DNA from 2 places in the Gracilibacillus sp. D59 genome. Region 2 is predicted to be linked to the other one. Evidence: riboswitches for the same ligand, from Rfam matches in the RefSeq annotation. Region 2 holds a riboswitch; the other holds the start of a gene.
What was found. Region 2 has a riboswitch for thiamine pyrophosphate ahead of thiW (energy coupling factor transporter S component ThiW). Riboswitches for the same ligand answer to the same signal wherever they lie in the genome.
Positions count from the first base shown of each region.

Region 1: linked by a shared signal. The riboswitch ahead of tenA (thiaminase II) and the one ahead of thiW (energy coupling factor transporter S component ThiW) in region 2 are both predicted to bind thiamine pyrophosphate.

Region 1 is NZ_JBQQCK010000003.1:252,748-262,719, reverse strand. It holds gene ACTWP4_RS07475 (STAS domain-containing protein) at 1-214, opposite strand, end outside; gene ACTWP4_RS07470 (GNAT family N-acetyltransferase) at 600-995, opposite strand; gene ACTWP4_RS07465 (ABC transporter ATP-binding protein) at 1,325-3,067, shown strand; partial or broken gene ACTWP4_RS07460 (short chain dehydrogenase) at 3,256-3,420, opposite strand; gene ACTWP4_RS07455 (acetylornithine deacetylase) at 3,562-4,833, opposite strand; gene tenA (thiaminase II) at 4,833-5,516, opposite strand; TPP riboswitch at 5,645-5,742, opposite strand; gene ACTWP4_RS07445 (DinB family protein) at 5,806-6,309, opposite strand; gene ACTWP4_RS07440 (glycoside hydrolase family 43 protein) at 6,734-7,741, shown strand; gene ACTWP4_RS07435 (oligosaccharide MFS transporter) at 7,738-8,994, shown strand; gene brnQ (branched-chain amino acid transport system II carrier protein) at 9,718-9,972, shown strand, end outside.
Region 2 is NZ_JBQQCK010000002.1:517,453-527,424, forward strand. It holds gene ACTWP4_RS05645 (ABC transporter ATP-binding protein) at 1-898, shown strand, start outside; gene ACTWP4_RS05650 (ABC transporter ATP-binding protein) at 891-2,702, shown strand; gene helD (RNA polymerase recycling motor HelD) at 2,910-5,279, shown strand; gene ACTWP4_RS05660 (aldo/keto reductase) at 5,512-6,351, shown strand; gene ACTWP4_RS05665 (indolepyruvate ferredoxin oxidoreductase subunit alpha) at 6,535-6,774, shown strand; gene thiW (energy coupling factor transporter S component ThiW) at 7,015-7,515, opposite strand; TPP riboswitch at 7,605-7,720, opposite strand; gene ACTWP4_RS05675 (ring-cleaving dioxygenase) at 7,843-8,820, shown strand; gene ACTWP4_RS05680 (HAD family hydrolase) at 8,913-9,776, shown strand; gene ACTWP4_RS05685 (L-rhamnose mutarotase) at 9,886-9,972, shown strand, end outside.

The DNA.
Region 1 (9,972 bases), on a different contig from region 2:
TCGCAAATTGCTTTAGTTTATTATCTTCATTATTAATGATATAAACAGTTAACTGATGTGCATTATTAACTAAATCTATGTTACCGATTTTTAGAATTTCATCGATTTTATCTTTAACGTTTACTGCTTCATCCAACAAAGTACATTCAAAATTATTCTTGTTAGCCTTGAAAAATTCTCTTAGTTCAAATGTAGGTTCGAAATAAATATCCAACTTTTAATTCCCCCCTGCTATTTTTAACCAATGGAAAACCTAGGAATAGGCATAGTGATAATGTATTAATTTCGCATAGCTAGAAATAAATAATAATTAATACATCAAAAGGGTTAATACCCTTTTTTAAGATATTCAAACATAATTTTTGAAAAAACATAATAAATTCATACGAAACCCAATCTTTATTCAACATTACTGCCTTTTAGTTTAATATCTTGCAATTTAATTTCAACATAATATTCCAACAATTCAGCCACAAAAAGAAAAGACCACCAAATTTTTAATGATAGTCTTGTTTAACTTTTGATACCCTTTAGTTGAATAACATCAATAAAAAAAGCGTTAATCTATCTTCAATCAACGCCCTATTAGTTTTGATTTATTATTTACTTGATTCCCATACTCCTCCTGAACCAGTTGTAAAGCCACATCTTTTATAAAAGTTAGTTTTATTTTCCACATATGATACCGTTACAATTTCTAATCCAAATCGTTCTGACTCTCTCAATAACTCCCTTACCAACTCAACACCAATTCCCTGTCCTTGATAATCAGGATGAACTATTATATCTTCCATATAACCATGTTCTAATCCCGTTCCACAAACGTAACCAAAAGCAATTAGTTTATTAGTTTCGTCTCTTACCCCACCCCAGAAATTACAACGCTCAAACAATGTTGGATAATCCTTTTCCCTTCTCGCCCAGCCAATAAGATCTCTTAATTCTGGTACTTCATTGTTGGATATTGGTATGTTTATTATAACTTCATAGTTCATTTTATCCCTCCCTAATTAACCCTTCTTCAACTATTCAGCCATTTAGTGAAATAACCGGCTGCCATTTTCGGTAATCGACATCGTTATTTTAAAAAACACTTAAATTTTTACTAATTATTCTAAATTCTCAAAACTTACTCTTCAACAAATCTTCTAATAATAAAAGATATCGTATATAATATTACATATCAACAATCAAGGAGGTAATTTACATGAAAAACATGGTAGAAAGAATCGCACTAACATATAAGGGTGAAACACTTTCTTAAAAATGTAACCGTTTCCCCTTATATGTGTTTAACTAAATAACACAATAAAGGGGTAAATTCATGCGTTTTCCAGTAAAAAAATTTTTATCATATTACAAGCCGTATTTAAAATTGTTTTTAACGGTATTGGCGTGCACTCTTTTCGTATCTGCATTGACTTTGGTGTTTCCCTTACTCGTTCGGTATATTACAAAAGATATTCTGGAAAGAGACTTGTCTACTGCCTTAAATGAAGTGTATTGGATTGGAGCGCTAATGATTGTCATAGTCATGATTCAAAATATCGGTACTTACTTTGTGGACTACAAGGGTCATGAAGTTGGTGCACGTATGGAAAGTGATTTGCGAAGTGAGCTATTTGCACATATGCAAAAGCTTTCTTTTAGTTTTTATGATAAAGAAAAAACAGGTCAGCTCATGTCTAGAATAACAAACGATCTGTTACAACTTTCCGAATTGTATCATCATGGTCCAGAAGACTACATTAGATACTTGGTTCAGTTTATCGGTGCATTTGTTATTTTGTTCACCATTAATGCTCAGTTAACCATTGCTGTATTTTGTTTTTTACCGATCTTAGGTGTCTTCTCCTTGTATTTTAATAAAATGTTGTTTAAGGCTCTAAAAACAAACAAAGAGCGAATTGCAGATGTAAACGCACAAGTAGAGGACAGTCTGGATGGAATTCGGGTAGTAAAATCGTTTGCAAATGAGCATATAGAAGTAAATAAATTCAATCGAGAAAATAACCGTTTCCTTGATAGTCGAAAGAAAACATATAAAGCTGAGGCATTATTTTTTAATAGTTTTCAAACGATTATCCAGTTAATAACCATTACGATAATCGTCTATGGTAGTGTCAATATCGTAAACGAACAATTAGACTTAGCAGATTTGATTACTTTTTTACTGTATATCAACTTCTTGGTTGAACCAATTCAAAAGTTGGCACATATGAGTACACAGCTTCAGGAAGGGATTACTGGCTTTCTACGTTTTATGGAAATAATGAAAGTGAAGCCTTCGATCGAAAGCAAGCCAAATGCCATAACCATGTCAAAGGTACATGGTAACATTGAGTTCAAGCGAGTTGTTTTTCGGTACGATAACCATATAAATGATGTCTTGGAAAACCTATCCCTTCATATTAAACCCGGGGAGTTCGTTGCATTGGTTGGTGCATCTGGAGTTGGGAAAACGACGTTATGCTCGCTAATCCCCCGCTTTTATGATGTGAATGATGGGGAAGTGTTACTTGATGGAATAAACGTCCGTGATGTTGAATTGCAATCTTTAAGGAAAAACATTGGTGTGGTACAACAGGATGTTTACCTTTTTGCTGATACTGTTATGGAAAATATTCGTTATGGTAATCCAGAAGCTAGCGAAGATGAAATTATTACTGCTGCCAAGCATGCAAATGCCCACGACTTCATCATGCGCCTGCCAAATGGATACCATTCTGAGATTGGACAACGAGGCGTAAAACTGTCTGGTGGTCAAAAACAACGACTTAGTATCGCTAGTGTATTCTTAAAAAACCCTCCTGTTCTGATATTAGATGAAGCAACAAGCGCACTTGATAACGAAAGTGAAAGCATTGTAAAGGAATCACTGGAATTACTAGCAAAGGGGCGTACAACTATTGTGATAGCTCACCGACTTTCCACTATTCGTAAGGCGGAACGAATTATCGTTTTAACAGAAGAAGGGATTGTAGAAGAAGGAACCCATGATACATTGCTTGCTCAGAGTGGAGTGTATGCAAACTTATACTCCAAACAATTTGAACTACAAGTATAAAATATAAATAAATAATCGGCTCTTTTTTAAAGGGAGTCGATTTTTTCATGCATTTTCTTCTTGAAGATAACTTCCCGTTACTTACAAAAATTCACATGCTATTGATTTACTACAAGGTGTTCTGTTCTTTGAGGTAAATTACTTAAAGCTGTTCTTAAGAATTCAGGATATATCTCAACATTTTAACTAGCAACCGCACCATTAGCCATCGCTGCTGAACTACTATTTAAAATAGGGTCATCCATCATAATGCCGGTCGTTAAGGTAAAATTTCCGCCTTCATTTATGTAATGTTGTCCAATTAATACTAGTTTGACTTGACCCTTCAGTTTACTATTTATCGCTATTTCATTTAGTTCAGGTTTAAGCTCACTTTAATCTCAAAAGTGTGATGCTCCCTGTTGTGACTGTGATAAGATACCAAATTATTCCATTATCAGTCGCTACATTACCAAAAAAGGTACCACCCCAGATGGGTTGATACCTCTAGTATCCTACTGTTTCTTTGCATTACACCAAGATGAAATAAACGTTAGCAATGTCTTCGTAAACGTAATTAATTCATCCCATTCTATTTTTTCATCAACAGAATGTGCTTCATTTAATTTTCCTGGGCCGTAAATAGCCGTCGGAATTCCAGCATCACCGAACCAACCCGCATCTGTCACCGTTTTCGACATACCAATAGTAGTTGTTTCCTGTTCGACAGTGAAGTGTGATTGTTGCAGAAGCTTCATAGCTGGATGCTCTGGATCTATCTTAGCAGATGGAAAAACTTCACCTCGGTCCACTATCATGGATTTCCCGCCCCATTCAAAAAGAAGTGGATTGTCTTGAAACCACGGATCGTTTTCAACAGATTGTGTCAGGTACGACTCTATTTCTTCTGCAACCTCTTGATAATCTTCACCAGGATAAAAATGAACTGTAATCCAAAGACGACATTGATCCGCTACAAATGCCGGGTGGCGTCCACCTTCAATGACCGCCGGATTAATGGTAGTCGTACCTTTTTTAAATCCTGGATACTGTTTGGTTTCCGCCCACTCCTGTTCCAACGCACGCAAGCTATCGATAATTTTGGTCATTTTTTCGATTGCACTAGCACCTTTACCTGTGTCATTTAATTCAGCACGCATTGCATCATGATAAACTTGTTTACTTTTAACCGTTATCCATCCCGTAATCACACCACCTTGACCATGGATTTCGCGATTACTACCATCAACAACTAGTGCAAAATCAGCATTATATCCTTTTTCAATACAAGAAAGTGTACCTGCCTCACCAACTTCCTCACCGATTACCGTCTGGATCTGTAAATCACCTTTTAAGTTTATCCCTTCTTCATGTAACAGCTTTACTGCGAATAGAGTACAAGCAATGGCTCCCTTCATATCGGAGACACCACGACCATACAGAAATCCAGCTTTTTCAGTGAGAGAAAAAGGAGGTACTGTCCAACTGGAATCATCACCAACCTCAGCCACATCAATATGCCCGTTAATGATCAGACTATTGTATGATTCAGATTGCATCCCTTTCTTAATACCGACAAGGTTAGGATCATTCGGAAATACATCCCAACGTTCGGTTTGAAAGTCTAATCCTTCTAAATACTCAGCTATATACGCCTGAATTTCAGACGTATTTCTAGCAGGCGGACTCACTGTTGGAAAACTTATAAGATCAGATAGAATTTGCTTTAATTCGTCTTTTCGTTCCTCTACAAGATTTGCTAAATGGGTTATTTCAGGATCATTCATCATATATTCACCGGCCAATCTTCTTTATTTTCGACCATATCCCAAAACATATATTCAAGCTGACTAGTCCTCACCACAATTTCCTTAAGTCTAGCTAACTCTTGTTCCTGCTTTCCTTCCGCAATCTGATTCATCAACTGTTTTGTCTCTTCAGCTAATTCTGTAAACTCATTGGAACTATACATTTCCACCCAGCTACTATAAAAATTATCATCATCTAAGGCACCTGGTAATTTCGCTAGAGATTTCCCGATAAAATTGTAGCTCCATTCACATGCCAGTACTGATGCAACGACATTTTCCACACCTCCACGCTGAGATAAGTTCAACATATAGCTCGTGTATGCTGTTGTAATCGCAGACGGTTCTGTTGCCTCAAGTTCTTCTTTAGATATACCGAATTCTGCCGCAAACTTACGGTGTAAATCCATCTCCACATCTAATACGCCATGTAACAGCTTGGCAAAGGTCGTCATCTTCTCTAAGTCTTCTGCTTTAGCACTTCCTATTGCAAAAAGTCTTGCATAATCAATCAGATAGACATAGTCTTGCTTTAACCAATGTTTGAACTTCTCCTGTTCTAATGTACCATCACCCAATCCCTTAACAAACGGATGTTCAAGATACGTATTCCAAATAGGTTCCACTCTTCTCCATAGACGCTCTGTAAACAATCTACTCATTTAGCACTCTCCTTATTTTTTGTAATTGCGAATAAAAATGATTGTAACTCCTAACAATGACATAACAAAAACCCATCACCAAGGAAAGGAGATGGGTCTAATAATATATAGACTAATCAAAATCTATATGACTACCCATTCCACTTCCCTACGCTAGTTTTAACTAGATCAGGTTCAAAGGGTCGAATTCCTCTCTCAGCATCTACATGCTCCCCTAGTCGAATGATTGAATTATTTAGTTTCATATTTTAGTGTACTAGCTAATATTTGGAAAATCAAACGAAGCTAGTCATAGTATTGTTTCATTCTTGTCGCTCAAAAACGCTTCTATCTGCTCTTTATGGTGGTTATCATGCCAAACAAAAGCACTTATATAATTGAAGAGTGAATGAGGATAACCTGAATATCGGTCTATCTCTTCCCCATTTAACGTATATGCAGCAAAAAATTCTTCCTCTGATTTTCCCTTTAACACTTTGACTAATTGACTCCTGGCGTCGATTTGTTCCTTTAATAGTTGCTGCTTTTTAACACCAGATAAAGCATATTCAGAAGCTGGTTGATTGATGACGTCAAATGCAGCACTTTCGACATTTGCTCCCGATGTCATTTTTGGTATTAAATCTTGTAACATGTAACGGTCCCAATAAGTAATATGACTAATAATTTCAGCGGGAGACCATTTTCCTTTTTTAATAGGTTCAAAGAAAAGGTCATCCTCTATTTTCGTTAGAGATCGAACCCAATCATTAAACTGTTCAAATTCTTGAATTAGTTGTTCAATTTTCTCCATTTAAAATCTCCTTTTTCGTTACTAATTGTTGCCTAGCCCTAGTAAACACCTATTAAATCTATGTTAACATAATATTCCAAAACTATTTCACTTTAAAGATTTAAATGATTCTTGCACTTATATTCAAGTATACACCCATACCCCACAAATTTTTGTTCGTACATATTTTATAAAGCGTTTTCAATGAATCCATACAAATTTAAAACAAAAAACTTATCATACTATATTCCCCAAAAAAGCAAAACAAGTGATAAAAGCTTACAAAACCTTTATTTCAACAATTCCATCTAGCTAACATCGATCATTTTTCTCTTAATCTATCATATGAATTAAATAACTTTTTCAATATTTTTGTTTGACACTTATACGTATAAGTAGTAATATTCCTTAATGTAAGTAAGAAAAACATAGTTAATAGAGGTGTATACATATGAAAGAAGACATAATGAATCCAATCGTATTACAACGTGCTGATCCTTTTGTGTATAAACATTCGGACGGTTATTACTATTTTACAGGGTCCCACCCTTTATATGATCGTATCGTACTTAGGAGAGCAAGAACACTAAATGACTTACATGATGCAGAAGAAATTGCTATTTGGTGGAAACATGAAAGCGGTCCATTGAGCGAATTAATTTGGGCACCTGAAATTCATCGTGCCAATGGTAAATGGTATATCTATTTCGCTGCTGCACCTGATACAAATATTGATGACGATACGTTCAATCATAGAATGTATGTTCTTGAAAACGCCTCAAAAAATCCAATGGAGGGAACTTGGATTGAAAAAGGTGAAGTAAAAACTGGCATGTCAACGTTCGCATTAGATGCGACAACCTTCTTCCATCATGATGAGCAGTATTACGTATGGGCACAACAAGACTTGGATATTAAAGGGCATTCAAACCTATATATTGCAAAAATGGAAAATCCGTGGACATTAAAAACAGAACCAGTCATGTTATCAAAACCTGAACTTCCATGGGAGATAAAAGGATTTTGGGTAAATGAAGGACCAGCTGTTTTAATCAAGAATGAAAAGGTGTTCATAACCTTTTCAGGAAGTGCCACTGGTGTCGATTATTGCATGGGACTACTAACTGCTAATAAGAATGACGATCTTCTGAATCCGAAGTCATGGACAAAAAACCAAGAACCAGTTTTCCAAAGTTGTCCCGAAAACAGTCAGTATGGTCCAGGGCATAACTGTTTTACAGAATCTGAAGACGGAAAAGATACAATTTTAGTTTACCACGCTCGCAACTATACTCATTTGGTTGGAGACCCGCTCTATGAACCAAATCGTCAAGCAAGAGCACAAAAAATCGAATGGGATGCAAATGGAGATCCTGTTTTCGGTAAACCTGTTCCAGATGATAGATGGACACCACAAACACCTGAAGTTTTAAAAAGGAGTAGACAACAATGAACAATTTAAAACAGCTAAAATTTTGGAATTTCGGAGGTATGTATTACTTCTATTTCATGATATGGGCGCTAATATTCGCCTTTTTACCTTTTTGGTTAAATAAAACTGCTCATCTTGATACGAGTATTTCCGGATTAGTATTCTCCGCTATGGCGATTACTGCTCTAGTTTTGGAACCGATTTATGGAATCATTCAAGATAAACTAGGACTGAAAAAATATTTATTTGGTTTTGTTGTTTTATGTCTTTTATTTATTGGACCATTTGTTCAGTTTGCTTTTCTCCCACTGCTGCAAATTAATGCAATCTTTGGTGCAATTGTTGGTGGGGCCTATTTAAGTTTATGTTTAAATGGCGGTGTTGGAGTCGTAGAGGCATATATCGAGCGTTCCACACGTGCAAACAAGTATGAATATGGACATGTGCGTTTATTTGGTTCACTCGCAGGTGGTACGGCAGCATTTATCGGTGGTATTATGTTTGTTCGTAACCCATACAGCATTTTCTGGGCTTGTACAGTATCAGCAGTAATTCTTGGTATTCTTTTATGGACGCTTCGTGTAAGAAAAGAAGAAGAAGCGAACGTTGATGCACCAGAAGCTTCAGAAGAGGAAGAAACACCAGTAACAAAAGAAAATATTTTAAATGTATTTAGAAATCGAAGCTTCTGGGGATTTTGTATTATGATGATCGGTATCGCAACAATGTTTGATGTATTTGATCAACAGTTCCCCAATTATTTTGCAAGCTTTTTCAATGATGCATCGAGAGGTGAGCTTGTTTTTAGTCGAATTGCTTCTGTACAAGTATTCCTTGAAGCTGGATTTATGGTTTTAGCGCCATGGTTTATCAATAAAATTGGTGCTAAAAATGGTCTGATTCTAGCTGGAATTGTATTGTTTATCCGTGTAATTGGGTCAGCATTCTTCACAGAAATATGGATGTTAGCAACTTGGAGATTACTAGCTGCTATTGAGATGCCTTTAATGCTTGTTTCTATTATGAAATATATTACGGGTGTATTTGATGTTCGTTTATCAGCTACCGTATATATGCTAGGATTTAATTTCGCGAAACAGGTTGGAATCTCTATCTTCTCTTTTGTAATGGGTTACTTATACAATATTCTTGGCTTCCAGAATGGATATGTCGTGCTGGCGTTTATCATTCTAGCCTTTGTTATTGTTGGAGCTTTGATCATGAAAAGTGAAAGACATTATACAGATACCAGAAAAAATCTATCTGCTGCATAGTGATTAGAACAATAACTGAAATGAAAGTGCCAGGCCACCTAGTTCAGGTAGGTCTGGCAGCCTTTTGGGCTTTGAACACTTATGCTATTGTCATAAGAATCTGGCGATAGCTTTCATTATTTTTATATTCGAACATAAATTGAAAATGTCACGTAAGAATTTCAACAGTTCGGATCTACTATTAACTTCAGACGTTTCTCTATCAACTTCAAGTGCTTCTCTATCAACTTTAGGCGTTTCTCTATCAACTTCTAGCGCTTCTCTATCAACTTCAAACGCTTCTCTATCAACTTCAAGCGTTTCTCTATCAACTTCAAACGCTTCTCTATCAACTTCAAGCGTTTCTCTATCAACTTCATGCGTTTCTCTATTAACTTCAAACGCTTCTCTATCAACTTCAAACGCTTCTCTATCAACTTCAAACGCTTCTCTATCAACTTCAAGCGCTTCTCTATCAACTTTAGGCGTTTCTCTATCAACTTCATGCGCTTCTCTATCAACTTCAAGCGCTTCTCTATTAACTTCTAGCGCTTCTCTATCAACTTCTAGCGCTTCTCTATCAACTCTATATATCTTCCGCCCTAATATTTACCTATAAAACAGATATTAATATGTATTGCTTTTCAAATGATTACATGATATTCTGTATTTTTTGACGAAGCATGTCGACACAACCACAATGCCTTGTATGGCATTTTACATAATAATTAACGGAGGTTTAGTATGTCATCACGTAATTCAGTAAGTGTCATCACAGTAGGTTTTATGTTATTTGCTCTATTTTTTGGGGCAGGAAACTTAATTTTCCCACCACAATTAGGGCAAGCTGCAGGGGAAAATCTATTTTTAGCAAACTTAGGTTTTATCATTACCGGCGTCGGATTGCCTGTACTTGCTGTCTTAGCATTAGGCATTTCAGGCAAAAGTAATTTGCAATCACTTGCAAGTCAAGTTCATCCATTGTACGGTCTCATTTTT
Region 2 (9,972 bases):
CATTAACTATGCAACAAGAATGCTTGCGTCATTTGGTGTGTTTTCCTTTTTACTTATGAACCTGTCAAGAGGGCGAGCTTCCGCGAATCGAATTGACGATATTCTAAAGCAGAAGAAAAATGATGAGGTTGTTAAACAACAGCAAAGAGTAATGATTGAAGGTGATATTCAATTTGCTCATGTTGCTTTCACTTATCCTAATACAAGGCAGGAAGTATTAAGTGATATTAATTTTCATGCGAAGGCAGGGGAGAAGATAGGAATTTTAGGAGAAACCGGGTCAGGCAAAACAACATTACTCCATCTTATTCCATACCTTTATCATCCATCGGCAGGTACCATTTATGTAGACGGTAAACCAATGGAACAATTAGGGAATAAGGTAAGGCATGATGTGACATTGGTCCCTCAAGAAGGTTTTTTATTCTCTGGTACAATTGTTGATAATATCACATGGGGGAATGAGCATCTCACACAGAAACAAGCAGAAAAGGTAGCGAAAGAAGCGCAACTACATGATTTTATTATGACGTTGCCAGACAACTATCAAACCCGAGTTGGTCAAAGGGGTGTAAATCTATCAGGTGGTCAAAAGCAGCGGTTATCGATAGCCAGGGCATTGGCAGACAACCCACATGTATTATTACTTGATGATAGTACCAGTGCATTAGATGCTACAACAGAATCAAGTGTATTAGCAGCGATTAGGGAGAGGCAATGTACTACTTTTATCGTTTCACAAAAAATAAGCTCAGTAAAAGATGCTGACCAAATCATTTTGTTGGAAAAAGGGAGTATAGCAGGATTAGGAACACATCAGCAATTACTGCAAACGAATGCTCTATATCAAACAATGTGGCATACGCAGCAAAAGGAAGGGGTGATGCTTGATGAGTAACAAAAAAGCAGAAGTTCAGCCTTCATCAAGACATAACCCTCAGCCTATCAAAAAACCAAAAGTGAAAAATATTCGTACAACCCTAACACGTATTTGGAGTTATATGAAAATGGACAAGACTATGTTTTGGCTCGTTTTAGTTATGGTGTTTTTAAGTGCTGTTTTATCCTTGCTCGGTCCATATTTTATAGGAGTTGCAGTAGATGTGATGACAGGTGCAGTAAGTGTTTTCTCTTTTGAAATGATATTGATATTGTTAGTAATTGTTTTTGCTTTACACTCTGTAACGCTCGCACTACAAAATTATTGGATGATTGATGTTTCGCAAAAAACGGTTTTTGCAATGAGAAAAGACTTATTTGAACATGTATTACGTTTGCCAGTGATGCAATTTCAAAAGTCCCAAAGTGGGAATTTAATGAGTCGGCTGACAAATGATATTGAAAATGTTAGCAGAACGTTGAATACAGCTGTTATTCAGGTGACGACAAGTATATTGACATTAGTAGGAACGTTAGTCGTGATGGTTTGGCTTAGTCCACTTTTAACACTAATGACAGTAACTATCGTGCCGTTAATGTACTTTGGCATGAAATGGATTACGAAAAGAACAGGTTATTATTTTAAGGAGCAACAGCGTGAACTCGGTGAAATGACAGGTTTTTTAGAAGAAACGTTATCAGGTCATTCGATGGTAAAACTATTTCACCAGGAACACCGTGTGATTGATCAGTACCGCAGGCAAAATGAACAATTAAGAAAGGCAGGGTACTGGGCTCAAGTATATTCCGGATTTATTCCAAAGTTAATGAATGGCTTAAACAACTTCGGTTTTGCGATTATCGTTGGTGTTGGTGGCTGGATTGCACTAGCTACTAATGCAACCACTATTACGATTGGGATTATTGTAACTTTCACGACATATGCACGCCAATTCACTCGGCCGTTGAATGACTTAGCTAATCAGTTTAATACGATTCTATCCGCAGTTGCAGGTGCTGAACGAGCGTTTGAAGTAATGGATCAAGACGAAGAAGAAACGAATCAAGAAAAACAAGATATTCACCATGTAAAAGGAGATGTGACTTTTCGTCATGTTTCATTTTCCTATAATAGCGGTGAGCACGTCTTACAAGATATCTCTTTTCATGCAAAACCAGGCCAAACTGTAGCATTAGTAGGCCCTACAGGAGCAGGTAAAACAACGATTATTTCCTTGTTAGCCCGATTTTTCGAAGAACAAGAAGGAGAGATTTTGCTGGATGGTCAATCGATGAAGAATCTAACGAACAAAAGTATTCGAAGCCATTTAGGTATTGTATTACAGGATGCTTATTTGTTTGATACGACAGTTAGAGAAAATATTCGTTACGGAAAACTCCATGCTACCGATCAGGAAGTGGAAGAAGCAGCGAAACTGGCGAATGCCCATGCTTTTATTGAACAATTGCCCAAACAATATGATACGGTGCTTGAAGGCAATGGACAAGGTATAAGCCAGGGACAACGGCAGTTGATTGTGATTGCAAGGGCAATGTTAGCAAACCCGTCCATTTTAATATTGGATGAGGCGACAAGCAGTATCGATACAATAACAGAGTTAAAAATAACGGATGCATTAGAAACATTAATGGAAGGGAAGACTAGTTTTGTAATTGCACATCGCTTGAATACGATTGAAAAGGCTGATATGATACTTGTTCTAAAGGAAGGGAAAATTATTGAAAAAGGCACCCATTCATCATTAATGAAAGAAAAGGGTTTTTATGCTAATCTAGTCACAACACAAACTGTTCATGATTGATACAAGTTTAGTTGGAATATAATATAGTAAGACTTCCATCAGCGGGGTACCCCACTGATGGATAGCGAAACTCTTATCAGGGTAATAGCGGTCCGTACTCCCCCGCTTAGCTTCTTTGTAATGCTTAAAGCTTGAAGTGGGGGTCTTACGGACGATTAGCACTGTTATAAAAGAGATGACAAAATCAACGTCACGGAGGTGGAATCAGTGGCAGACAAGCGAGAAGATCAAGAATGGCAACAGGAAAAACAAAGGGTAACTGAGGTAGTGGGTGAAATAGGAAAGAAAATCACATCACTGCAATCAAAAATAAAAGGTTTAAAAGAAGATGTCATTGATATCAGACGTGATTTTTGGGAAGACGTCACGGTAAATATAGAAGAAATGGACGATAAAATTGAAACAGAAGCAAGTATTAAACAGCAAGCAGAGTTTCTATCGGAACGGGAACGAAGCCATGGGCAAGTAAGTGAACGTTTAGACATCCTGCACCGTCTAAAGGATAAACCTTATTTTGGTCGAATTGACTTTAAAGAAGATGGACAGTCCACTGAACTGCCGATTTATATTGGTTTGGCCTCTGTGATGGATGAAGAGGAAGAAAATTTCCTAGTGTATGACTGGAGAGCACCTATTTCGAGCATGTACTATGATTACCCACCAGGTCCGGCAAATTATGACACTGTTCAAGAAAATATTTCCGGGGAAATAACGTTAAAACGACAATATATGATTCGTAATGGTGAATTACAGGGAATGTTCGACACAGGATTAACAATCGGGGATCATTTACTTCAGTCTGTACTAGGTAATCAGGCAAGTACGAAAATGAAGAGCATTGTATCAACCATTCAAAAAGAACAGAATCAAATTATTCGTAATGAAAAAGCAAGAGTACTGATTGTTCAAGGTGTTGCTGGTAGTGGTAAAACTTCTGCAGCATTGCAGCGTGTAGCTTATTTATTGTATCGATATCGCGAAACTTTAACGTCCGAGCAAATCGTCCTTTTTTCTCCTAATCCGTTATTTAACAGTTATGTGGCAACGGTTCTTCCAGAGCTTGGTGAAGATAATATGCAGCAGATGACATTTTATCAATATTTACATCGACAGTTAGATGATAGTTTTCAATTGGAAACACCTTTCGAACAAATGGAGTATTATTTACAAAAGCAAGCAGAAAATTACCAAGCAAGAGTAGAAGCAATGCATTACAAGGCTAGCTTAGAATATAAAGAATTAATCGATCACTTTTTAGAGCAACTTGCTTATAAAGGTCTCGTTTTTCGCAATATTACTTTTAGAGGGCAAATCATTATTCCAAAACAAATGGTTGAAAAATACTTTTATCAGACAGAAAGTTCTTTAGCTATTCCAGATCGTTTAGAAAAGGTGGCCAATTGGATACTGTATCAGCTGAAAAGGCTAGAGAAGGTGGAGAGAGAAAAAGATTGGGTATTAGAAGAAAGTGAACTATTAGAAAAGGCTGATTATGTCGATGTTCACCAAACATTGCAAGAAGAGAACCAATTTTCTGAGGATACATTTGATGACTATGACCGTGAAGAGGAACTGTTACGTAAACGAGTAGTTGCTTTGCGACTTCGACCATTACGAAAGAAAGTAAAGAAATTAGCTTTTGTTGATCCACTTAAAACATTTCGCCAGTTATTTACAGGCAAAGGATGGGTCTTGGATAAAAAAGCTACACTTCCAAATCAGTGGCAGGAAATATGTCATCTAACAATTGGTTACTTAAAAAAGAGATATTTATCATGGGAAGATGCGCCAGCATATATTTACTTTGAAAAGAGTTTGTTGGGATTTGATGCCCAACGTTCGATTCAACACTTGTTTATTGATGAAGCGCAGGATTATACACCTTTTCAGTTTGCATTGATGAAACGGATGTTTCCGGTAAGCCGTATGACATTGTTAGGTGATATTAATCAAGCGATTTATGCCCATGCTTTAAGAGAAGAGACTTTGTTATCAGAGAAGTGGCAGGAAAAGCATGAAAGAATCGTGTTAACGCGAAGCTATCGTTCGACAGCTCCGATCGTAGAATTCACTAAATCATTTATGCCAAATGGTGATTTAATTGAGCCATTCGAGCGTGATGGGGAGACCCCAATTGTGATGGAAGTGGAGCAACAGAATATTTTGATTGAAAAAATATTGGATCAAATAAATGAATACGAAGAAGAAGGTCATGAAACGATTGCATTAATCGGAAAAACGATGCAAGAGTGTGAAGACATATATAAGAGATTAAAAAATCGTATCGACATTGACTTAATGACACAGGAAGCACACATTTTTGAAAAAGGTATTGTAGTGATTCCGGCATATCTTGCCAAAGGAATTGAATTCGATGCGGTTATCATAGCAGATGCATCCAATGAAAATTTCCAAGATGAATTGGAACGAAACTTATTCTATACAGCATGTACAAGGGCGATGCACCAACTAGCACTATTTACAATCGGTAAACCAACTCATTTTATTAAAACTATACCGAAACAACAATATCGTCATTACAAAGTCCATCAAATCTGGGACAAAGGTACAGGGTGAAACGGGAGCACTAAGCATATTTCACGAGGTAAGAGTATATGACGGACTTGTCTTGTTCCGAGTGCTCAGAAACTAGGCGACTTCACGAATCGAACTACGATAAGTCATCATTCTCAGTTGATTCTGAAGTCGCTACGTTTCTTAGTGGCCACTTTTTTATGAGCACAATATTTTTCATTTATGGTGGATTGTGGCAAGATAGTATAGACAATGAACAAAGGAGGAATTTGAGATGGTTAATAGTTTGCAATCAACTACTACGCTACATAATGGTGTGAAAATGCCATGGTTTGGTCTAGGTGTATTCTTGGTGGAAGAAGGAGAAGAAGTTTACAATTCCGTTAAGTGGGCACTGGAACACGGCTACAAAAGCATAGATACAGCAGCCGTTTATGGTAATGAAGAAGGTGTAGGGAAAGCAATCAAAGATTCTGGTATTCCTCGTGAAGAATTATTCATTACCTCTAAGCTTTGGAATGGAGATCAGGGCTACGAGGAAACGATCCAAGCATTAGAAACAAGCTTGAATAAATTGGGTCTAGAATATTTAGATTTGTATTTAATTCATTGGCCTGTTCCAGAACTAAACAAATATAAAGAGTCATGGAAGGCAATGGAGAAGTTATATAACGACGGGAAAATCCGTGCAATTGGTGTAAGTAATTTTAAAGAGCATCACTTAGAAGATTTAATCAATAATTCACAAGTTGTACCAATGGTAAACCAAGTTGAATATCACCCTCATCTACAACAACGAAGTTTGCATGAGTTCTGCAAAAATCATAATATTCAGCTAGAAGCATGGTCTCCACTGAAACAAGGGAAAATTTTGGATGATCCAACATTAACCGATATTGCAAAACATCATGGTAAATCGACAGCACAAGTTATTTTACGTTGGGATTTACAACAAGAGGTTGTGACCATTCCTAAATCAGTGAAACAGCATCGTATTCATGATAATGCAGATATTTTTGACTTTGAATTATCCGAAGAGGAAATGAAGTTAATTCACGATATGAATAAAGATGAACGTGTTGGTCCAGATCCAGACACATTTAATAAACGATAATAGCAATAGCTAAGATTAACAAGAACCCGTTTCGAAATGAATCGGGTTCTTAATTTTATTTAGTAAGAAGAGGCCACAATTTCTTCCTCTCCAATGTTATAAATTTCTTTAAAACACTTGCAATTCTAGTCGAACATGCTTTATCTTAAATAATAGATTGTTAAACATCTAGGAGGATGCAAGATGGCATTTGTAATAACAGAACCATGTGAAACAGAAAAATCTGGCGAATGCACAACAGTGTGTCCAGTAGACTGTATTGTCGAAGGGCCAGATCAATTTTATATAGATCCAGATATTTGTATCGATTGTGGAGCATGTAAATCAGTTTGCCCAGTAGATGCAATTGAAGAGGAGTATGATCTTACTCCAGAACAAGAAGTATATTTAGAAAAAGCAGAAGCCTTTTTTGCAAAGGATTAAAACGAAAGCGACCATCTCCTATATGGTCGCTTTTATAGAAAAGTCTTGAATCTAGATAAAACGACAAAAGTAACAAGAGCAAGCAAAGATTTGTAGAATAAACAGAGATAAACGACAAAAGTAACAAGAATAAGCAAAGATTTGTCACATAAACCAAGATAAACACCAAATCTAGCGAAGGAATGCTATGATTTGGTGTTTATTACGGTGCTAATTCCTTAAAAAGTCCCGCAGATGGCTTTATTTACTGGAAACTGGTTGTTGCATCAAAGAAGTATGTTTCACTTTGGATAAAATCAAGAGCCCAATGATAGCTCCTGTTACACTACTAACTAGAAAACCTGGTAAAAATGCTAAAGCACCTACAGAAGTTCCCATAACAATTTTGGCAAAAGGAACGGATAGTAAAGCACCTAGCACACCGGTGCCAATAATTTCCCCGACTCCAGCCAAAGTCGTTTTTTTCGTCCATCGATACATATAACCTGCAAGTAACGCCCCTATCATGCCACCTGGAAATGCAAGCAATGTTCCTATGCCTAATAAATTACGTAAAAGTCCAATAGTAAAAGCAATGATAACAGCAGGAACAGGCCCCAGAGTAACAGCTGCCATCACATTAACTGCGTGTTGCACTGGATATGCTTTGGCTATACCGGTCGGGAACCATAGAAATTGTGAACCTAATGTACCAATCGCAATAAAAACGGCCATCGTTGTTAATAATAAAGTACGATTCATGCAAACTTCCTCCTTTGTAAAATAGAAAGTGCATCACTATCCTAAAAAATAAAAAGCCAGATTCCGAATAAGAACCTGGCTATACCATGCAAATAGTTTAGCTACTTCCCTCCGCTGGTACAAACCAGATCAGGTTCTCAGGGTTAAAAAGCTTCAACGTGCTTTTTTCTCAGCCCATACTAAAAAGGCACCCCTAGTAGTGATAACACTTATGTAATTATAAAAAATTGTAACAAAAACCCTCCGTTTGTCAAGATGTTATTACTTTGAAATCAAGATAACAAAGGGGTTATAATAGAATGAACAATATCTTCAAGGAGGCAACTCATGGAACTTAAAGGAATACATCACGTATCAGCAATTACAGCAAATGCTAAAGATAATTATCAATTTTATACGAATATTTTAGGAATGCGGTTAGTTAAAAAATCTGTGAATCAAGATGATCCGAGTATGTATCATTTATTTTATGCAGATGAAATCGGACGACCTGGAACAGATTTAACCTTTTTTGAAATAACAAATGCAGGGCATACATATTCTGGAAATAACAGTATTTCTTATACCTCTTTACGTGTTGCGAGTGATGAGGCGTTAATCTATTGGGAAAAGCGCTTTGATGAATATGATGTTGTCCATGACGGAATTGGAGAAAAATTTGGCCGAAAAGTATTGCCTTTTCAAGATCATGAAGGACAACGTCTTGTTTTAGTATCGGATGAAAATAACAAGGGTGTGGAAGCCGGGGTTCCATGGGAGAAAAGCCCGGTTCCAACGCAATACGGTATAACCGGTTTAGGACCAGTTCGACTAACAGTTCCGGAATTAGCACCAACAGAAAGGATTTTAACAGAAGTTCTTGGCTTTCGTTATGCTGGTTCTTACCTTAACCCAGCAGGAGAAAACGATATGCAAGTTTTTGAAATGGCCGAAGGTGGTACAGGTGCAGAGGTGCATATCGAAGTTCGCCCAGAATTGCAAAAAGAGCGTCCTGGAAGAGGTAGTGTCCACCATGTTGCTTTTCGAGTAGCAGATTATCAAGAGCTTGAAAAATGGCGTGAGAGAATTACCAAAGAAAGACTACCTAACTCAGGACTTGTCGATCGGTACTATTTTCAATCGCTATACTTTCGAGAACCTAATGGCATTTTATTTGAACTAGCAACGGATGGGCCAGGGTTTGACACAGACGAAAATATCGAACAACTAGGAGAAACGATCGCTCTTCCTCCCTTTCTAGAAAATAAACGAAATAAAATCGAAGCCAATCTCAATCCTCTAGAAACAGGGAAGCATGACAAATGATTCTAAGCTCACTCATCGATATAAGTCGATGGTGAGCTTATATTTCTTATGCTATACTAGGTAACGGCTAGTTTACAAGGGGGATTGCAACAATGACATTTTCACCAAAAGCAATTTGCTTAGATATGGATGGCACATTGCTGAATAACCATAATCAATTAACTGAAAATACGCTCGATATCATTCAGGATATAAGAAAAAAAGGAATTCGAGTGTTTATCGTAACAGGCCGTTCTTATAACGAAATATTTGATTCGGCACCAGATAATTTAGAATTAGATGGATTTGTTACAGCAAATGGTATGATTACATATGTTGAAGGCGAAAAGGTATTAGAACACACTTTATCCACAGATCTTGTGGATAAAGTGATACAATCTGCAAGGGCACATCAAATTTATTATGAAGTTCACCCTAATGATGGGGAGCGACTCTCGCTAACAGAGGATCGAAGTTATATGGAGTCCATGATCAGTGGTGAGAAGCCAGATGAAGTAGGAATCAATGAATGGCTGGAACGACAAGCAGCGATTCAACATGAAATTTGTTGGAAAGAAACGTTACCGAACCAAAAGTATGCGAAAATGTTCTGCTTCTCTAACGATCATGGCAAAATGCAAGCATGGATCGAAGAACTGGAAAATATGAAAAAAGAAACTGATTTTACCACCTCTTCATCTTCTCATCATAACGTGGAAGTGATGGTAGAAGGAGTTAATAAAGCAACTGGAATTGAAGTGTTGCTGAAACATTATCAGATTAATCCAGCAGACACTATGGCAATCGGGGATAGTAATAACGACATTCCGATGATGAAATATGTAGGTTACCCTGTGGGTATGTTCAATGCTACGGATCAAATTAAATCATTAGTAAAGGAAATCACAGAGTTTACGAATGACAATCAAGGTGTTTATTACTATTTAGAGAACTACTTTCAGCACAAGCGATCATAAGCTTGTGTTTTTGTTCATATTTGTTTTGTTCTGTGATACAATGGAAACAAACAAAAGTAAAAACAAAACAATAAAATGAATACGTTTACAATGATGAGGAGGAAATTGGATGGCACGTTATATGTTTATTATGGAATGTAAGGAAGGGTCGCAAGAAGAATATAAGAAAAGACATCAGGCAGTACACCCGGAATTA